Regions from separate parts of the Corynebacterium striatum genome, predicted to be linked through region 2. Evidence: predicted binding sites of a transcription regulator. Region 2 holds the regulator's gene; each other region holds the start of a gene.
The links. The regulator LexA, encoded in region 2, represses DNA repair genes until DNA is damaged. The targets are predictions, from matches to a motif close to CGAACANNTGTTCG.
Positions count from the first base shown of each region.

Region 1: I6I72_RS01325 (HNH endonuclease signature motif containing protein) is a predicted target of LexA. The motif match lies at 1,408-1,421, and genes of this name have one in related genera.
Region 3: I6I72_RS04365 (error-prone DNA polymerase) is a predicted target of LexA. The motif match lies at 1,827-1,840, and genes of this name have one in related genera.

Region 1 is NZ_CP068158.1:274,264-279,847, forward strand. It holds gene I6I72_RS01315 (spermidine synthase) at 1-166, shown strand, start outside; gene I6I72_RS01320 (glycoside hydrolase family 25 protein) at 147-1,247, opposite strand; gene I6I72_RS01325 (HNH endonuclease signature motif containing protein) at 1,442-2,626, shown strand; gene I6I72_RS01330 (bifunctional lysylphosphatidylglycerol flippase/synthetase MprF) at 2,598-4,913, opposite strand; gene I6I72_RS01335 (alpha/beta hydrolase) at 4,900-5,584, opposite strand, start outside.
Region 2 is NZ_CP068158.1:2,692,539-2,698,122, reverse strand. It holds gene hrpA (ATP-dependent RNA helicase HrpA) at 1-1,167, shown strand, start outside; gene nrdR (transcriptional regulator NrdR) at 1,185-1,643, opposite strand; gene I6I72_RS12590 (hypothetical protein) at 1,800-2,195, opposite strand; gene lexA (transcriptional repressor LexA) at 2,482-3,207, shown strand; gene I6I72_RS12580 (DeoR/GlpR family DNA-binding transcription regulator) at 3,516-4,301, shown strand; gene ptsP (phosphoenolpyruvate--protein phosphotransferase) at 4,433-5,584, opposite strand, start outside.
Region 3 is NZ_CP068158.1:943,679-949,262, forward strand. It holds gene I6I72_RS04365 (error-prone DNA polymerase) at 1-1,810, opposite strand, end outside; gene I6I72_RS04370 (MetQ/NlpA family ABC transporter substrate-binding protein) at 1,944-2,828, shown strand; gene I6I72_RS04375 (methionine ABC transporter ATP-binding protein) at 2,913-3,956, shown strand; gene I6I72_RS04380 (methionine ABC transporter permease) at 3,953-4,633, shown strand; gene I6I72_RS04385 (sucrase ferredoxin) at 4,620-5,474, opposite strand.

The sequences.
Region 1 (5,584 bases), 490 kb from region 2:
CGGCAACATCATCCTCTTGGGCTCTGATCGCGAAATGCCAGCTGCGGGCTCCGTTGCAGCCGCACAACTGGCAAAGTTGCTGTTAGGTGGCGCTGTCCCCGCCCATTACAAAGACGAGAAGTGGACCAAAAAGCACATGCAGGGCGCTACTGCGCGAGCTGATTAACTGCTTCCTGTGCCTGCTCTACTTGGTCTGGATTGACGCCGTTTTTCGTAGCGATATGGCCCGCGTTGTCCAGAAGGATGGCCAAGTCGCCGACTGTGAAGTCGCCAGTTGCCATTTCTACGAGGTCATCGATAGGCAGCGTTCCATTCTGGGTGAGCTGCTTGACGAAGTCCGTGAACACGCCCGCAGCGTTCCCGCCAAGACCTGCCTGCTCGGCGGCGTCGACAAGCTGCGGCGTCGCGATAATGCCTGCCGCCAACGCGAGGATGGCTCCGATCAGCGGACCACTGTTGGAGCTGAGGTCTGGTGCGTCGTCGCCGAGCACAAGGCCCTCAAGGATTCCGCCGATGTCGAGGTAGTTGCCGTTGCTGAAGGACTCGAGCTGCCCCTCGCTACCGTTAAACAGGTTCATGTCCACCGGACCGGTAATGCCGTTAACGCGGCCGGAGCCGGAACGTTGCCAGAAGGAGATCTTGTCCCAGCCGCCCACTGGTTCCGGGGCCTTATCCTGGTATGCGGCGAGCCAGAGCGGCATATCGGAGAATTCCTTGGTGTTACCCATCTGCCCCATCCAGAAGTACTTGTAGGTGTAGATCATCGGGGTACGGCCGGTAAGCGCGCGCAGTTCGGTGGTGAATTGGCGAATCCAATTGGCTAGTTGCACCGGTGACAAGCCCTCGTCTACCTCAATGTCAAGAACAGGAGGCAGGGTCTGACCTGGCACGAGCGCCAGCTGCGCCGCAAAGTGGGCAGCCTGCGCTGAAGCTGACGACGCCGGGCGCGCGTAGTGATAAGCACCAACCTTGAGGCCCGCAGCAGAGGCTGCGTTGGCATCAGCAACAAAATAAGAGTTTGTCCAGTCGCTGCCCTCACTTGCCTTGACGAAGGCGAAGGACTGACCGTCAGTCTTGACGTCACTCCAATTAATCAGCGCTCCACCTGGATGCTGGTGTGCTGCGATGTCAATTCCCGAAGGGGCACTCGAGGTCCAAGCGCCGGCGGTCATCGTTCCTGCGATAGCTAGAGCAACGGATCCAACAACAGCAACGATGGCCTTGCGCATTCCCTTATTTGAAGTCATGCGCGTAACTGTACCGAGACAAACCCAATTATCCCTTTATTAACACGCGTATCTTTTATAATATTTTTCCACTTTTACCTCTTTCACTTCTTTCGTACACATTTTCGATTTTCCCTTGAGTTTAACTCCGTGCATGTTTAGAATGAGGGGCATGAACATGCAAACAGATATTCTAACGGCGGGGGCCTGGGGGAATGAACGGATACTACCTGGTCAATGACACCTCATGCCCTGTAGCCACTGCCGCCAGGGAAGTAAGAAAGCTTGAGTTTGAGCTCTGGGCCAAATGTATTCCAGAGCACGACGCAGATATCGAACTTGTTATCCAAAATCTGGCCACCACAACAGGCCGCGGTACCTACCAAACAAAGAAGATTCTCTTCGCTCTATACCGCATCCACGAATTGCCTCAATTGCTTGCGTTGCAACATGAGTCATACTTCCTCGACATATCCAGGCTCACTGCCATCGACCTCGCTCTCAACAAACTCGGCGCGCCTTCACCGGAAGCTCTCGAGCAAATTGACGCGGCGTTGTGCGAGTTTTTCACTCCCACTAAGCCGCGGCAGGGTCTTCCATCCAACCGCGCCATCACCAAATTCATCTACGACCTCCTCCGCCTGCTTGATGACAACATCGAGCCAGAATCAAAGGAAGAGGAAAAGCGAAATGATTCCTACTCCACCTACCCAGTACCGGGCGGCCGAGAGGCCATCAGCGCCGAATACGACGCCGCCACAGCATTCGAACTAGACAAACACATCAAAGACACCGCCGAAAAGCTAGAGATCACTCCGGCCGAGGCCCTCGAAAAACTCATTCGCGGAGAAGCTAATTCCCAAGCCACAGTCATCCTCAACATGTACCGCGCTAGCGACCTCAAGGATGCGCCTGCGTTCATTCAAGACGTCGGCTGGGTATCCGCTGAGGTAGCGGACACACTGGAACCCACTGTCGTTCGTGACATGGAAAAGGCCGAGACCGCGGTAAGCAGCAGTTACACCACACCGGCCACGATCCGTGCGTACGTCGAAGGGCGCGACCTCACCTGCCGCATCCCTGGTTGTGACCGCCCAGCCTGGGAATGCCAGATGGACCACCGCATAAACTTCGCAGACGGAGGCCAAACCACAGCATCGAATTTGGTGAGCCTATGCCAGCCTCACCACAACCTCAAGACCGACGGCCGCGTCTGGTACATCATGGACGAAGAAACCAATGACATCATCTGGCTCTTCGACGATGGCCACTACGAATTCTCCCGAGCCGAAGGCCCCCTCGCTCCGAAGAAACGCAACTGGTTGCGAACTTTCATGGAGGCCGTGGCAGCAAGAAGAAGGGAGGCCCGAGCTAACTGTTTGAAAGACGAAGAGCGTTAAGCGCCTCGGATGCTTTCAAGTTGGGCAGGTATGCGTGAACAACTGCCAGACCGATCGAAGGAAGCGATAGCTCGTCCTCGTAGCAAAGGAACCACTTGTGCTCTTCAGGCTGAAACTTCCTCTTACTGGCAGCCAGAGAACGGAATCCATAGAGAGGTTCCATCTGCTCTCCTATTTTGGCGAGCAAAGTATCAAGTGTGGATGGCTTCTCGGCTGATCCTGCCAACGGCGCACCAGAAAGCGAAATCCACTCGCAGCCTTCTCCAGCCGCAATCACAAGCGCCTCCGAGATGAGCAGTTCCATCACGCCCTTAAACCCCTGATCATTGCGGCGCATCACGTCGAGCGTATACCCCGCAAGTTGCCCATCACGGCGGACCGGCATCCAGCTGGTCATGCCATGAATCATGCCATCATCACCAATTGCTAGGAGGAGCCGCGTGCCAGCCACCTTCATTTCTTCGATACCACCCAAGGTGAACCCCATCTCTGGGAGCGCTTTCTCGCTCACCCATTCCTCACTCAGTGCCACGAGGGCGGATGCCACACCGACGTCGAGTTCGTCCCAAGTGGTCCAGACAGTTGTGACGCCTTCCTTCGCCGCCTTGTTACGCGCGGTGCGGATGTTCTGGAATTTCTTACCCTTAAATTCGGTGTTCTCACAGCTCAGCACCGCTTCCTCGGCGACCTCGAGACGCTTAAAATCTGGGTGGTTATTAGCAAAGTCAGCATTCACGGAATACCACGCCGGTGTCATGCCTTCGGTCCTGACAAAGTCTTCAAACTCACGCGAAATATCGTCGCCGACCGGTCCGCCCAGAGTCAGGGCAATTCCGTTGGAAGCACGGTAGGCCACGTAGGAATCTCGCTCGAAGAAATATCGGTTGCCCTGCCACAAAGTCATGAAAGAGAGGTGGTCGCCAGAACGTCGTTCCAGGATTTCGCGCGCCTTGACACGGTCGGCCTCCTGCTGAGGATCCGAAGGGGCGGAAAAGCAGCGCCACAGGGCCCAAATCACTGCGAGCCACCATACGTTGCCCACCCATTCGTAAAGGAACCAGCCGAAACCGCTGGCGGGGATCAGCTCGTGTGGAGCGACCAGTGTGATCACTGCAGGAAGGAATCGCAACGGCCACTCAGCAAGAGCAGTGCTTAACGACGCCCCGCCTACAAACGCCGACTTAACCAGCAGCGTTCCGAGCAGCCACGCAGCCGAACAGGAAGCAGCCACAATGGCCAGGATGCCCGCGTATTTCTTAAGCATGCGCGGGGATTCGTGAACGCTAAAAAGCTTGTGCGAGTAGAGCAACACAGCAATGCAGAACAGCCAAGGAAGCAGCGCTTCAAACAGATTAACCCTATACAAAAAGAAGCCATCTTGGTCAAGATCCCAAAGCTGAATCAGGAGGAAGCCCAAGGACGCGAGCTGGACGACCAAGGAAAGAGACCAAGCAACACGCCGGCCGCGCACCAAGCCAAAGCACAATACAAGCTGAAGAAGAAGCGGCATCAGGTTGGCCAACATGGGCCCAAAGCCATGCATGCGAGCAATGTCAGCTGACGAGATGCACGCAGCGGACGTGGAATCGAGTGTGCACAGAACTTCGACGGAGACGTCGGAAAGCACAGGCCCCCACATGAGTCGGGTGAGGTCAGAAAAGGGCCCTTCGGCGGTGGGATTGATTGCCACGAGGACGGGGCTGATGGCAACCGCGCCCAAAATCAGGGCAACGAGGACGCGCCGCTCGCGAAGTGAGGGCGTCGCACGCGATTGAGGATGCCTCCACATGCCCAAGAAAAGACCAAGCAGGGCCGCGGTAAGGCCAAGCACATCTGCAAGAGAGCCGGCGTAAAAGACGTTGGTCAAGGCCAGCACCATGATAAGTACTCGGAAGCGGCGCTTCCACAGGCGGGGCATAATCGCTGAGGCATACATGGCTGCGCCAAAGATCCAGCCAACCGGCGTAAACAAGAAGTTGTGGAGCAAGTCGTCGCCCCATCGATTCAAGCCGGTGATCTCAATTCCACGGGCAATAACAAGAGCGAGCGGTGCCGAAACCATTTGTGCCAGAAGGCCAACGACGAAGTATTTCTTGCTGCCCAAAACCTTTTCTGTGGGGATGCCAAAGACGAGCGCAAAGAAGGTCACGACTATCGAGCCACCAATGGTGACGGTACTCAACCCAGAGGTGACGACCCATTCGTAGTCAAGCAGATGCAAAGCCCACATCACCGCGATAAGAGCTGCGGTAACTGGGAAGAACTTGAGCTTCTTAAGCGTGGACATCGGATTCCTTAATTCCGTCGAATGGGTCTCGTTCTACTTGGATTCCTCCGCGGGCTGCAGCCCACGCGAAGGTTTGTCTAAGCGCGGGCCGCCAAACCCCGAAGGAATGGCCGCCGGGCAGCGTGGCAACGTAGCTCTTAGCGCCTGCCTGCCGGAGCATCTCGGCGAGATCGTTCTGCGCGCTCTGGGCATCTTTATCCTTATCGCCGGAAATGAACGCCACCGCAAGATTGGGATATTTCTTGTTCTGAAGCAGGTGCGCAGGATTTTGTGCTTGGAAGGCGCGCTCGTCGCCTTCGAAGAGCTTCGTCACGGTGTCCGAGTGATTGCCCAGGGTGGGCTCAGCTTGACCGGAAAAGTCCATGTAACTGCCGTAACTTGCGGGATGGTTCGTGGCCACTTGCAGCGAACACGTACCGCCATAGGACAAGCCTGCAAGTGACCAGTGCGACTGATCCTCGTCTACGCGCAGCTGCTTTTTGATTGCAGCGGGCACGTCCTGCGAGAGATAGGTCATGACCTTGGCACGGGCAGAGTCGGCGCATACGGGATTTCCAGTTTCCGAGCCAGTCGCATCCACCGCGATAACGATTGGCGAGACTCCTCCGTTTGCTGCTTGGAACTGGTCCGCGGTCTGCGCGGCGCCTCCTGAACCAAACCATTGTTCAGGT
Region 2 (5,584 bases):
TTGCCAAAGGCGATTCGCCGCACGGTGGTCCCGGCGCCTGAGTTCGCGGAGCGAGCGCTGCCGCGGCTTATTCCATATGAGGGATCGATTACGCAGCAGCTTGCCGACGTCCTCCGTGAGCTCGGTGGCCAGGGCATCGACTCCACAGATTTCAAGACTTCCGCCCTGCCGGCACACCTGCGGATGAACTACGCTGCCGTGGATAAGCGCGGCAAGATCATTGATTCTGACAGGGACCTAGCCGCATTGGTCCGCCGCCAGGCCGGGCACATCAAGTCCTCGGTCTCCCGCGTGGGACGAAAGTCGGAGTCGAAGGCAGTGAAGGAATGGACCACGGATACGTTGGGCACCATTGATGAGGAAGTAACGACCGTGGTTGATGGCCACGAAGTCACCGCATATCCGGCACTCGTGACTTCTGCTGAGGGTGTCTCTTTGAAGGTTCACCCGACTAAGGCTGCGGCAGATGCGGCGATGATAACTACGACGTTGACGTTGCTAATGCGGGAGATTTCGGTCAACCACCAGCAGATGGTTAAGGGGCTGCCCTTGCAGCAGCGCGTAGCGGTGGACGCCTATCCACACGGTAGCGCTGAAGGATTGGTCAACGATGCTCGAGTGGCGGCGATCCGCGATCTCATGCTTGAGGAAGGCGGCCCGCAGCGTTCCCCGGAGGGATTCCGCACGCTTCTCGACGCCATCAAGCCGCAGGTTGCCGGCCGGGTTCGGCAGTCGGTGGTGGCAATTGCACCGGGACTTGCGGAGTACTCAAACCTGCGCGCTGAACTCGCGCACTGGGATGGCCCTGCCATTGACGACATGAAGGCACAGATGGAGTTCTTGCTGCCGAAGAACGCCATCACCATCCATGGCATGACGCACCTGCGCCATCTTCCCCGCTACATGCAGGCGATCCGAATCCGTTTGGAGGAGATGTCCCTCGACCCGGACAAGGACGCTGACCGTCAAGCAGAGGTCGAGGAGGCCAAGGCCTATCTGGCCAACCGCTTGCGGACTCTCCCAGCCGGGCGCGCAAAGACGCGGGAGGTCAAGGACATCTATTGGATGATGGAAGAGCTGCGGGTTTCGCTCTTCGCGCAACGCCTCGGCACGGCGCACCCAGTGTCGCTGCGCCGTATCCAAAAGGCAGTAGACAAGCTGCGCTAAGTCACATAGCCAATGGCTTAAAAGCTATCGCGGTCGCGGCGACGCATGAGTCGGATCTCTGATTCAAAGTCGTCCGCGCTCTCGAAGGATTTGTAGACCGATGCGAAACGCAGGTACGCAACCTCATCCAAGTCACGTAGTGGCTCGAGAATCGCAAGACCGATGTCATTGGCATTGACCTGGGAGGAACCGTGGCTACGCACGGTCTCCTCTACTTCTTGGGCAAGCTTCTTCAGCGCGTCATCCGTTACGTCACGGCCTTGGCATGCGCGACGCACACCGCGAATCAGCTTGTCCCTGCTGAAAGGCTCAGCCAAGCCATTTCGCTTGACGACTAACAAGACAGCTTTCTCGACTGTGGTAAAGCGGCCTTTGCATGAGGCACATTCACGGCGGCGCCGGATTGCTGTTCCTGCATCAACCACACGGGAGTCAATGACTCGTGACTGTTCATTATGGCAAAACGGGCAATACACCGTGCAGTTCCTTCCTCTTCCACGTCATCCGCCACTCACATGTGAGAGGCGGGCGTTGAGACCGCATTTAGTGTACTGCCCGATTCCCGCACGATGCCATTTATGCTCATCTGCTGGGCCCGACACCTAGGCCCAGCAAAGGCTTTGCGCGGATGGCTAGTTGTTCACGCTGGCTTGCACAACCTGCTGAGTTCCCTGCGGCGCAGCGCCCCCATCAGCCGTGAGACCACCAAACACAGTTCCGATGAACACTGCCACGCCGAACACCGCACCAAGAAGATAATTTCCGCGATTCGAGTTTTCACGCGAATTTGCCACCTCGCGCTGACCAGCATGATCGGTGCGTGGACGACACTGAGGAACACCGCTGTATGTTCGATTATCCACACTGAGTGTTCGAACATCACGCACATGTGGACTCCGTATAGCGCCGTAGCGTGCAGATACATCAGCATCCCAAACAGACGCCGCTGGCACAACGCTGGCGCGGTACGCACGGGATGACTTGAAGTAGTTAACCTGCTTGTTGTTGGAGTTGAGTACGATTGCCATGATGTTTCCTTAAGCGTTTTTCTTTGACGATTAGTTTGTGGCTACAGCCTATTCAAACGCTACGACACGTTCGAAAATTCCCATCGCCAATTCGTTCGAATTAGTTGCTATGTTCGATTTATAACAGCTTTTCGAAAGTTTGTCCATATCGAAGCGAAAATTCTCGAACATTTGCCCGCAACGTGATAGAAATGAAGAGAAGCTTTTCGAAAATTCGAACAGATAGTAGCTAACCAACCCACCCAAGCAGATTCGACGCCATATCTATCCCACCCAAGGAGACCCGATGCCACGCAAACCCGCCAAGAATTCTGGGAAGCCGGACATCAATTCACTCTCTGCGCGCCAGCGCCGCATCCTGGACGTCATCCACGACGCTGTGATGCTGCGCGGCTACCCGCCTAGCATCCGTGAAATCGGCGACGCCGCCGGACTGCAATCCACCTCCTCCGTGGCCTACCAGCTCAAGCAACTCGAGGAGAAGGGCTTTCTGCGTCGCGACCCTAACAAGCCACGAGCCGTAGACGTCCGACACCTCAATAATGAGGAAGACACCAAGAAGCCGGGCCGCAAGACAGGAGCCAAGGCAGATAAACCAGAACCTGGTTCATCGATGACGCCTGAAGAGGCTTCTGAGGTTGCTTACATTCCAGTTGTTGGCCGTATCGCTGCGGGCTCCCCCATCACGGCTGAAGAAAATATTGACACTTATTTCCCGATGCCAAACGACGTAGTGGGAACCGGTGAGCTATATATGCTGCAGGTTGTCGGGGACTCCATGCGTGATGCCGGTATCCTCAATGGAGACTGGGTCATTATCCGCTCCCAGAATGTCGCTGAAGAGGGCGAATTCGTAGCAGCGCTGCTGGACGGCGACGAGGCAACTGTCAAGGAATTCCACCGCGATTCCTCGGGCATCTGGCTCCTGCCACACAATGACGCCTACTCCCCAATCAAGGGTGACGATGCGGAGATCATGGGCAAGGTTGTTTCCGTCTTCCGCAAGCTTTAGCAGGCGATGTAACATCTTTTCTAGCGGGCATTACCCTCTAATTCCACCCCCTTAAGGGACAGAATTCCACTTCTCGGGTTTTAGCGCCCAAAATCACACATTCCAAAAGTGCAGGCAGTGACTTTAAATTTCACTGCCTGCACTTTTTCTTATATGTGTACACCTTTGGTTTATTCCGATTCGTAGGGTTTTCTGGAAAACTAGGGTTAAGTCAGTTCTATTACTGCGAAAGTACCGCCCCCAACCCCGAGGGCGGAACGGAATACCCAATGCCCCACCCCGTTACGGGCATATTGTTGGAGGACTCTATGTACGCAGAGGAGCGTCGCCGCCAGATCGCATCCCTCACTGCTGTTGAGGGACGCGTTAATGTAACTGAGCTTTCCGAGCGGTTCGATGTCACCGCCGAAACCATCAGACGAGATCTCGCCGTCTTGGATAGAGAGGGCGTGGTTCATCGTGTGCATGGCGGCGCAGTGGCGTCCCAGTCTTTCCAAACCGCTGAGTTCACCTTGGACACGCGCCAGCGTTCAGCCACGGGCGCAAAAATCGCCATTGCGCGCGCCGCGATGCAATTCTTGCCTGAAGCCGGTGGCAGCATCTTCCTTGACGCGGGTACGACCACCAATGCTCTTGCCGATCTGATCGGGCAACAGAATGCGGCGGGTCAGTTCTCTATTGTGTCCAATAGCTTGCCCATCGCTTTGTCTTTGGCTAGCAACGGCGTCCCCGATGTGCAGCTTCTTGGCGGTACCGTGCGCGCTATCACCCAGGCAGTAGTGGGTGATACCGCACTGCGAACCATGGCGCTCATGCGCGCGGACGTTGCCTTCATCGGCACCAACGCCCTTACATTAGATCATGGACTGTCCACAGCCGATTCCCAAGAGGCCGCCATCAAGACCGCCTTCGTGACCAACGCCCACAAGGTTGTAGTTCTCTGCGACTCTTCCAAGCTCGGGAATGATTACCTAGTTAGCTTCGCATCCATCGCCGACATTGATGTTGTGGTCACCGACGCCGCTGCCCCTGAAAGCTTCGTCGAAGCACTGCGTGAACAAGAGATCGAAGTCGTCGTCGCAGCCGAGAAGTAGCTTCCTGCTTAATTACTCCATTCTCAGCTGAGTTTGATCCTCAGCTGAGTTTGTCAGCAGGAGGACAGGGCAGAATCTAAAACGAATCGAAGCCCCCAAAACCGTTGGGGGCTTCCTCGTATCTCAGACTCTTAAGCCTTGAACTCTTCCAACAGATCCAGGGCTGCGGTGCGAGCCTCAGACGGACCTTCAGCGTTAATTGCAGCTTCAGCCAGCTTCTGGCACTGCTCGAGGGTCAGCTCGGAAATCTGAGCGCCAACGCCTGCAACAGCAGTCGATGCAGCGGAAAGCGAGTTGACGCCCAAGCCGGTGAGTACGCAAGCAAGCAGCGGATCAGCTGCAGCCTCGCCACAGACGCCGACCGGCACGTTGTTGTCGCTGCCAACCACGCAGGTGTGCTGGATGAGTCGCAGAACAGCCGGCTGCCACGGATCTGTCAGGTAGGCCAACTGTGGGGAGAGACGGTCCGCCGCCATCGTGTACTGGGTGAGGTCATTTGTACCGATGGAGACGAAGTCGAGGTGCGGCATGATGGTGTCAGCCATAAGCGCAGCTGCAGGGACCTCAATCATGGCGCCAGCAGTCAGGCCGCGTTCGCGGCACAGACCCGCAAACCACTTTGCCTCAACTGCGGTTGCCACCATTGGAGCCATGACCCACGTTGGGACATCGTCGCCACGGTCAGCTGCAGCCTGTGCGATTGCATCCAGCTGGCGAGTCAGCAAAGACTCATTGTCTCGCGCAATACGCAGGCCGCGAACACCCAGTGCTGGGTTTTCTTCCGAAGACAAAGTTGCGTAGGAAATTGGCTTATCGGAACCAGCGTCGAGGGTGCGAACAACGACCTTCGACTCGGGAAAAGCGTTGAAGACCTTGGCATAGATACGTGCCTGCTCGTCCACGGTTGGCTCTTCACTAGCTGAAAGGAAGGACAGCTCTGTGCGGTAGAGGCCAATACCTTCTGCCTGAGAATCGGACGCAATACGAGCTGCGTTGCCGTCAGCAACGTTAGCCAGCAGCTGCACACGGTGACCATCCTTGGTCTGGGCCGGGCCACGCCACTGAGCAACGCGAGCAGCCTTTTCGCGGTACTCCTCCACAGCCTTCAGGGATTCTGCACGGTTAGCGCCAAGGCTGACGGTGCCGACGGACCCATCAACAAAGAGCAGGGTGCCGGACTCGATGTTGCGCAGATCCGCGCCCACCGCCACGATGCAAGGAATGTCCAGCTGACGAGCGATGATCGCGGTGTGGCTAGTTGGGCCACCGAGCTCAGTAACGAG
Region 3 (5,584 bases), 1.2 Mb from region 2:
ACAACTGCGCGCGCGACTCCACCTGGAACACCCCCACCGCATCGGCGCGGCACAGCATGTCGTAGACCTCTTTTTCCGCCAGGTCCAGCTCCCACAGATTCACCTTGTGCCCAGTGGTCTCCTCCACCAAGTCCTGCATGTGGTGCAGCGCCTCGAGCATGCCCAGCCCCAGTAGATCGAACTTCACCAGCCCGGCCGCCGCGCAATCATCCTTGTCCCACTGCAACACCGAACGCTTTTCCATCCGTGCCCACTCCATCGGCACCACATCCGCGATGGGGCGGTCGCACAACACCATGCCGCCCGAGTGAATGCCCAGATGGCGCGGTTGCCCGAGGAATTGTTCCGCCAGCTTGACGACGTCCCCCGGCGGCTCCGAAAGCCCCTTCGACCAGGAATCCGCGGAGCCCTGTGGGTAGCCGAGGGCACGAGCGGCGTCGCGAGTCGCGCCCTTGCGGCGATACGTGATGACGTTGGCCACCTGCGCAGCCCGCTCACGCCCATGCTTTTCGTAGACGTACTGGATAACCTCCTCGCGGCGACCGGACTCGATGTCGATATCGATGTCCGGCGGACCGTCGCGGTCAGGAGAAAGAAAACGCTCAAAAAGAAGGCCCGCGGAAATCGGTTCCGCGTTGGTAATACCCAAAGCAAAACACACCGCAGAGTTCGCCGCCGAGCCGCGGCCCTGGCACAGGATGTTGGAGCGCTTACAGAAATCCACTAGGTCGCACACGATGAGGAAGTAGCCGGGGAATGTCAGCTGTTCGATAACCCCTAGCTCATAGGCGATCTGCTTCCATGCCCGCTGCTGCACGTCAGCGGGCCGGGAGGCATAACGCTCCTCGGCGCGCACCCAGGTCAGGTGTTCCAGCCAGGTCATCTCCGTGTACCCGTCGGGCACCTCGAAGTCCGGCAGGTTGGGCGCCAACGCGTCCCAGGTAAAACTGCATTCGTTTAAAACAGCGACCGTCTCCGCGATAAGCTCCGGCCGGTCCGGGAAAAGCTGCGCCATCTGCTCACCCGAGCGCAGCCAGCCGGCGCCCATGGGGTGGGCGTCGGGAGCCGCCTGCTCGAGGGACTGCCGCCTGGCCAACGCCTGCTTGGCACCAGCCAGCCTGGCCTGCTGCCGGGTGGCCGCTGCGGGACGAGCGGTTGCGATGGCCCGGAGGCCGTTGTATCGATCGAGCGCAGCATAGTGATCCGCGTCCTCAGGAGTCATAGTGCACGCATATTCGAGGACTATGCTGTCTATTTTTATTCTTTCGAGCAAGTGGTCGATTTTATCCAGCCACTCCCACCCCACCAGAAAAAGGCAATGATCCTGGAGCCGCTCAGCAATCTCCCCCAAGGGCGGGTACGCCACTTCATCCTTTACCCCCGCATCCATACGGGCCTGTGCGATCAAACGTGAAAGCCGGCGGTACCCCTCGGGTGTGCGAGCAAGGACGGTCAGGGGGGCGTCGGGAAGCGAAAGCTCCGCACCGAACACCGCAGGTAGCCCCACTTTGGCTGCGGCCTCAGCGAATTTCATGAGGCCGTAGAATCCGTCCTTGTCCACCAGCGCAAGGCCACACAGGCCCAGCTCCACCGCCCGCGCCACCAGCTCCTCTGGTTCCGAAGCGCCGTCCAAAAAGCTATAGGACGACACGGCATGCAGCTCCGCAAACGCCACTGACGACGCCCCGTGCTCCGGCGAATCCACAGGGGAACCCACATGATCCACGGGCACGGGAGTGGGCGTAGGACGTCCAGAAAGAATCCTTTCCACCCGTGACCAGGGTAGCGCCGCCCCACCGTTGAACCTCATGGAAAAACAATATGATCGAAATTATGTTCTAGTCAATTTACGTGCACGCTACATCCAATATAGACAAAGCGGTTCAATCCCTGTTAGGTTTCTTTCATTCAAATCTATTTCAATCGAAGGGATTCCTCCTATCATGCGTATCCGTCGCGTTCTTGCAGCTTCCTCCGCAGCAGTTATCGCAGCCACCAGCCTCGTGGCTTGCTCCTCCGATTCCTCCGACTCCGCTTCCGGCGAGTCTGACGGCCCAATCGTCATCGGCACTACCGACGCCGCCAAGAAGGCATGGTCTGCTTTCGAGGACGAGGCTGAGAAGCAGGGTCTCGAGATCGAGGTCAAGAACTTCTCCGACTACAACACCCCGAACCAGGCCCTGAACCAGGGCGAGCTGGACACCAACAACTTCCAGCACCTGAAGTTCCTTGCTGAGTTCAACAAGGGCAACGGCACCGACCTCGTTCCGATCGTCGCAACCGAGATCGTTCCGCTGGCTCTGTTCTGGAAGGACCACAAATCCCTCGACGGCATCGAGGGCCAGGAAGTCGCCATCCCGAACGACTCCACCAACCAGGGCCGCGCCATCAACGTGCTGGTCCAGGCCAAGCTCGTCACACTGAAGAAGGAAGGCCTCATCACCCCGGGTCTGCCGGACATCGACGAGGCTAAGTCCAAGGTCAAGGTTGTGCCTGTCGACGCCGCCCAGACCCCAACCGCTTACGGCGAGGGCAAGCCGGCCATCATCAACAACTCCTTCCTCGACCGCGCAGGTATCGACCCGACCACCTCCGTGTTCCAGGATGACCCGAACTCCCCAGAAGCTGAGCCTTACATCAACGCATTCGTCGTTCGCACTGAGGATGCTAACAACGAGCAGATCAAGAAGGTCGCTGAAATCTGGCACACCAAGGCTGTCCAGGACGCAGTTGCTGAGGACTCCAAGGGCACCTCCGTTCCCGTTGAGAAGTCCGCAGAAGAGCTGAAAGAAATCCTCGACCGCCTGGAAAAGACCACTTCCAAGTAGCCATCTCAGCCTTCCCCGGAACACCACAGCGTGTCCGGGGTTTCGGCCGTCAACCGTCACATCGATTTGAAGGAAACACCTCACGTGACACAGCAATCAGGGGCCAAGCAAGGTACCCGCATTGAGTTTCGAAACATCACCAAAGTTTTCAAGAACAAGAAGACCGAAACAAAGGCGCTTGACAGCGTTTCCCTGACCGTCGAGCCCGGCGAGATCGTCGGCATCATCGGTTTCTCCGGCGCCGGTAAGTCCACGTTGGTCCGCATGATCAACGGCCTGGACAAGCCGACCTCCGGCCAGCTGCTGCTAGACGGCACCGACATCGTGGGCATGCCAGAGCCCACGCTGCGCGGCATTCGCCGCAACATCGGCATGATCTTCCAGCAGTTCAACCTGATGTCTTCGCGTACCGCTGCGGGCAACATTGAGTACCCACTGCGTCTGGCAGGTGTTCCAAAGGAGGAGCGCAAGCGCCGCGTCGAGGAGCTCCTGCAGTTCGTCGGCCTGGGCGACAAGGGCTCGAACTACCCGGAGCAGCTCTCCGGCGGTCAGAAGCAGCGCGTGGGCATCGCTCGTGCGCTGGCTACCAACCCGTCCCTGCTGCTTGCCGACGAAGCCACCTCCGCGCTCGACCCCACCACCACCCACGAGGTGCTGGAACTGCTGCGTAAGGTCAACCGCGACCTTGGCATCACCATCGTCGTGATTACCCACGAGATGGAGGTCGTCCGCTCCATCGCCGACAAGGTCGCCGTGATGGAAAACGGCCGCATCATCGAGGCCGGTAGCGTATACGAGGTCTTCTCCAACCCGCGCACCGAGGTCGCGTCCAAGTTCGTGGCAACCTCCCTGCGCAATACCCCGGACCTCGTCGAGGCAGATGACCTGCTCGCGCATGAGGGCCGCTTGTTCACCATCAATCTGACCGAGAACTCCGGCTTCTTCGCCGCTTCTGCTCGCCTGGCCGAACAAGGCGTATCTATTGCGGTCGTTCACGGCGGCATTACGACGCTGCAGAAGCACTCCTTCGGCAAGCTGACGGTCCGCCTCAACGGCAACCCGGCCGCCATCGAGGAGTTCTACAACACCTTGCAACAGACCACCGAGATTGAGGAGATTTCCCGATGAACGTGACCTACCAAGCTGCCGCTGACTGGGATCGCTTGGGCGATACCCTCGTCGAGGCCGTCCAAGACACCCTCATCATGGTCTCAACGACCCTGGTGGTCGCAGGCCTCCTCGGCCTCGTGCTGGGTGTGCTGCTCTTTACCACCCGCCCGGGTGGCATCCTGCAGAACAAGGTTGTCTACTTCATCATCAACATCCTGGTGAACTTCGTCCGCCCGATTCCGTTCATCATCCTGCTGGCCTTCGCGCAGCCGCTAACCGTGGCGGTCCTTGGCGGTTCCATCGGCCGCGAGCCGGCGACCTTCGTCATGGTCATCGCAGCCACCTTCGCCGTGGCCCGCATCGTGGAGCAGAACCTGGTCGCCATCGACCCCGGCGTTATTGAAGCAGCCCGCGCGATGGGCGCTTCCCCGTGGAAGATCATCACCTCGGTCATCATCCCGGAGGCCCTCGGCCCGCTGGTTCTGGGCTACACCTTCCTGTTCATCGGCATTGTCGACATGTCCGCGATGGCCGGCTACGTCGGAGGCGGCGGCTTGGGTGACTTTGCCATCGTCTACGGCTACCGCGCCTTCGAGTGGGAAGTCACCGTGGTGGCAACGCTCATCATCATCGTGCTGGTCCAGGCCGCACAGTTCTTCGGCAACTGGCTCTCGGCCAAGATTATGCGCCGCTAACGTTCCCCGCGTGCACACCCACTGCGTGCCACGCCTTCGAGGTCTTCGGTTCGTCCCCACACGAGGAGACGACGCCGGAGACCTCTTTTTCTTGCAATTCCACCCGCCACTCACGGCCGTCGGCGTGGCGCACGTGGGCGTCGTCAGCGCGCAGCTGTCCAAAACGCACGCGCTCCCCTGCCTCGATCAACCCACGCGCCACGGCCAGCTCTGCCACCTGCCCGCGCGGTCCGTACAAACCGCAGCCGCGGTTGCCCGGGTAGAAGTACTCGCCGCGCTGCGCAGCGCGCACCAGTTCACGGGCTGCCTCAATGTTGAGACGCCCAAAGGAATAGCCCCACGGCATCAGCAGAATCGACGGCGCAAACCGGTGCCCCTTCGTGTGCGAAGTCTCCCACACGACGTCTGGGAATTCGGCGGCCAGTTCCGCCGCCAGCGGGCGCCCTTTCACGGCACAGCACACGTCACGGCGTCCATGGGTGCAGATGAGCACGAGCGGATGCTTTGCGACGTCGCCAAGCGGCGCCCCCAAATCCAACCCCAGGATGTCCGCGGGTCCATCGAGGAGATACTCCTTGCATACGCCCTGTTCCGCCCACACCACGTAGCAGCGGTGCTGGCCGTTGATGACGCGGCCTTCCTTTCCGGGCTTGCGGATGAGCTGCAGCCCGGCGACGCCTTTGAGCTTGGCTTTGAGCTGCGCGGTGAGCTCGGGGCCGAAGGTTCCACCGTCAAGGATGTCGCGGGACCATCCGTTGGGCCATTCGAAGAGCACAAAGACGCTTTCCTTCTTCGCCGTGCCGGGGAGGGGCTCAACTTGTACGTCAGAGCAAAAAGTCATGAAGAACAGCTTACCTGTCCCATGCACCACACCAATCACAACAATGCGGTTACGATGTTCATTCTGTTCCCTCAATGGCTATGCATTTGAACGGGTTAGGCAATACTCTG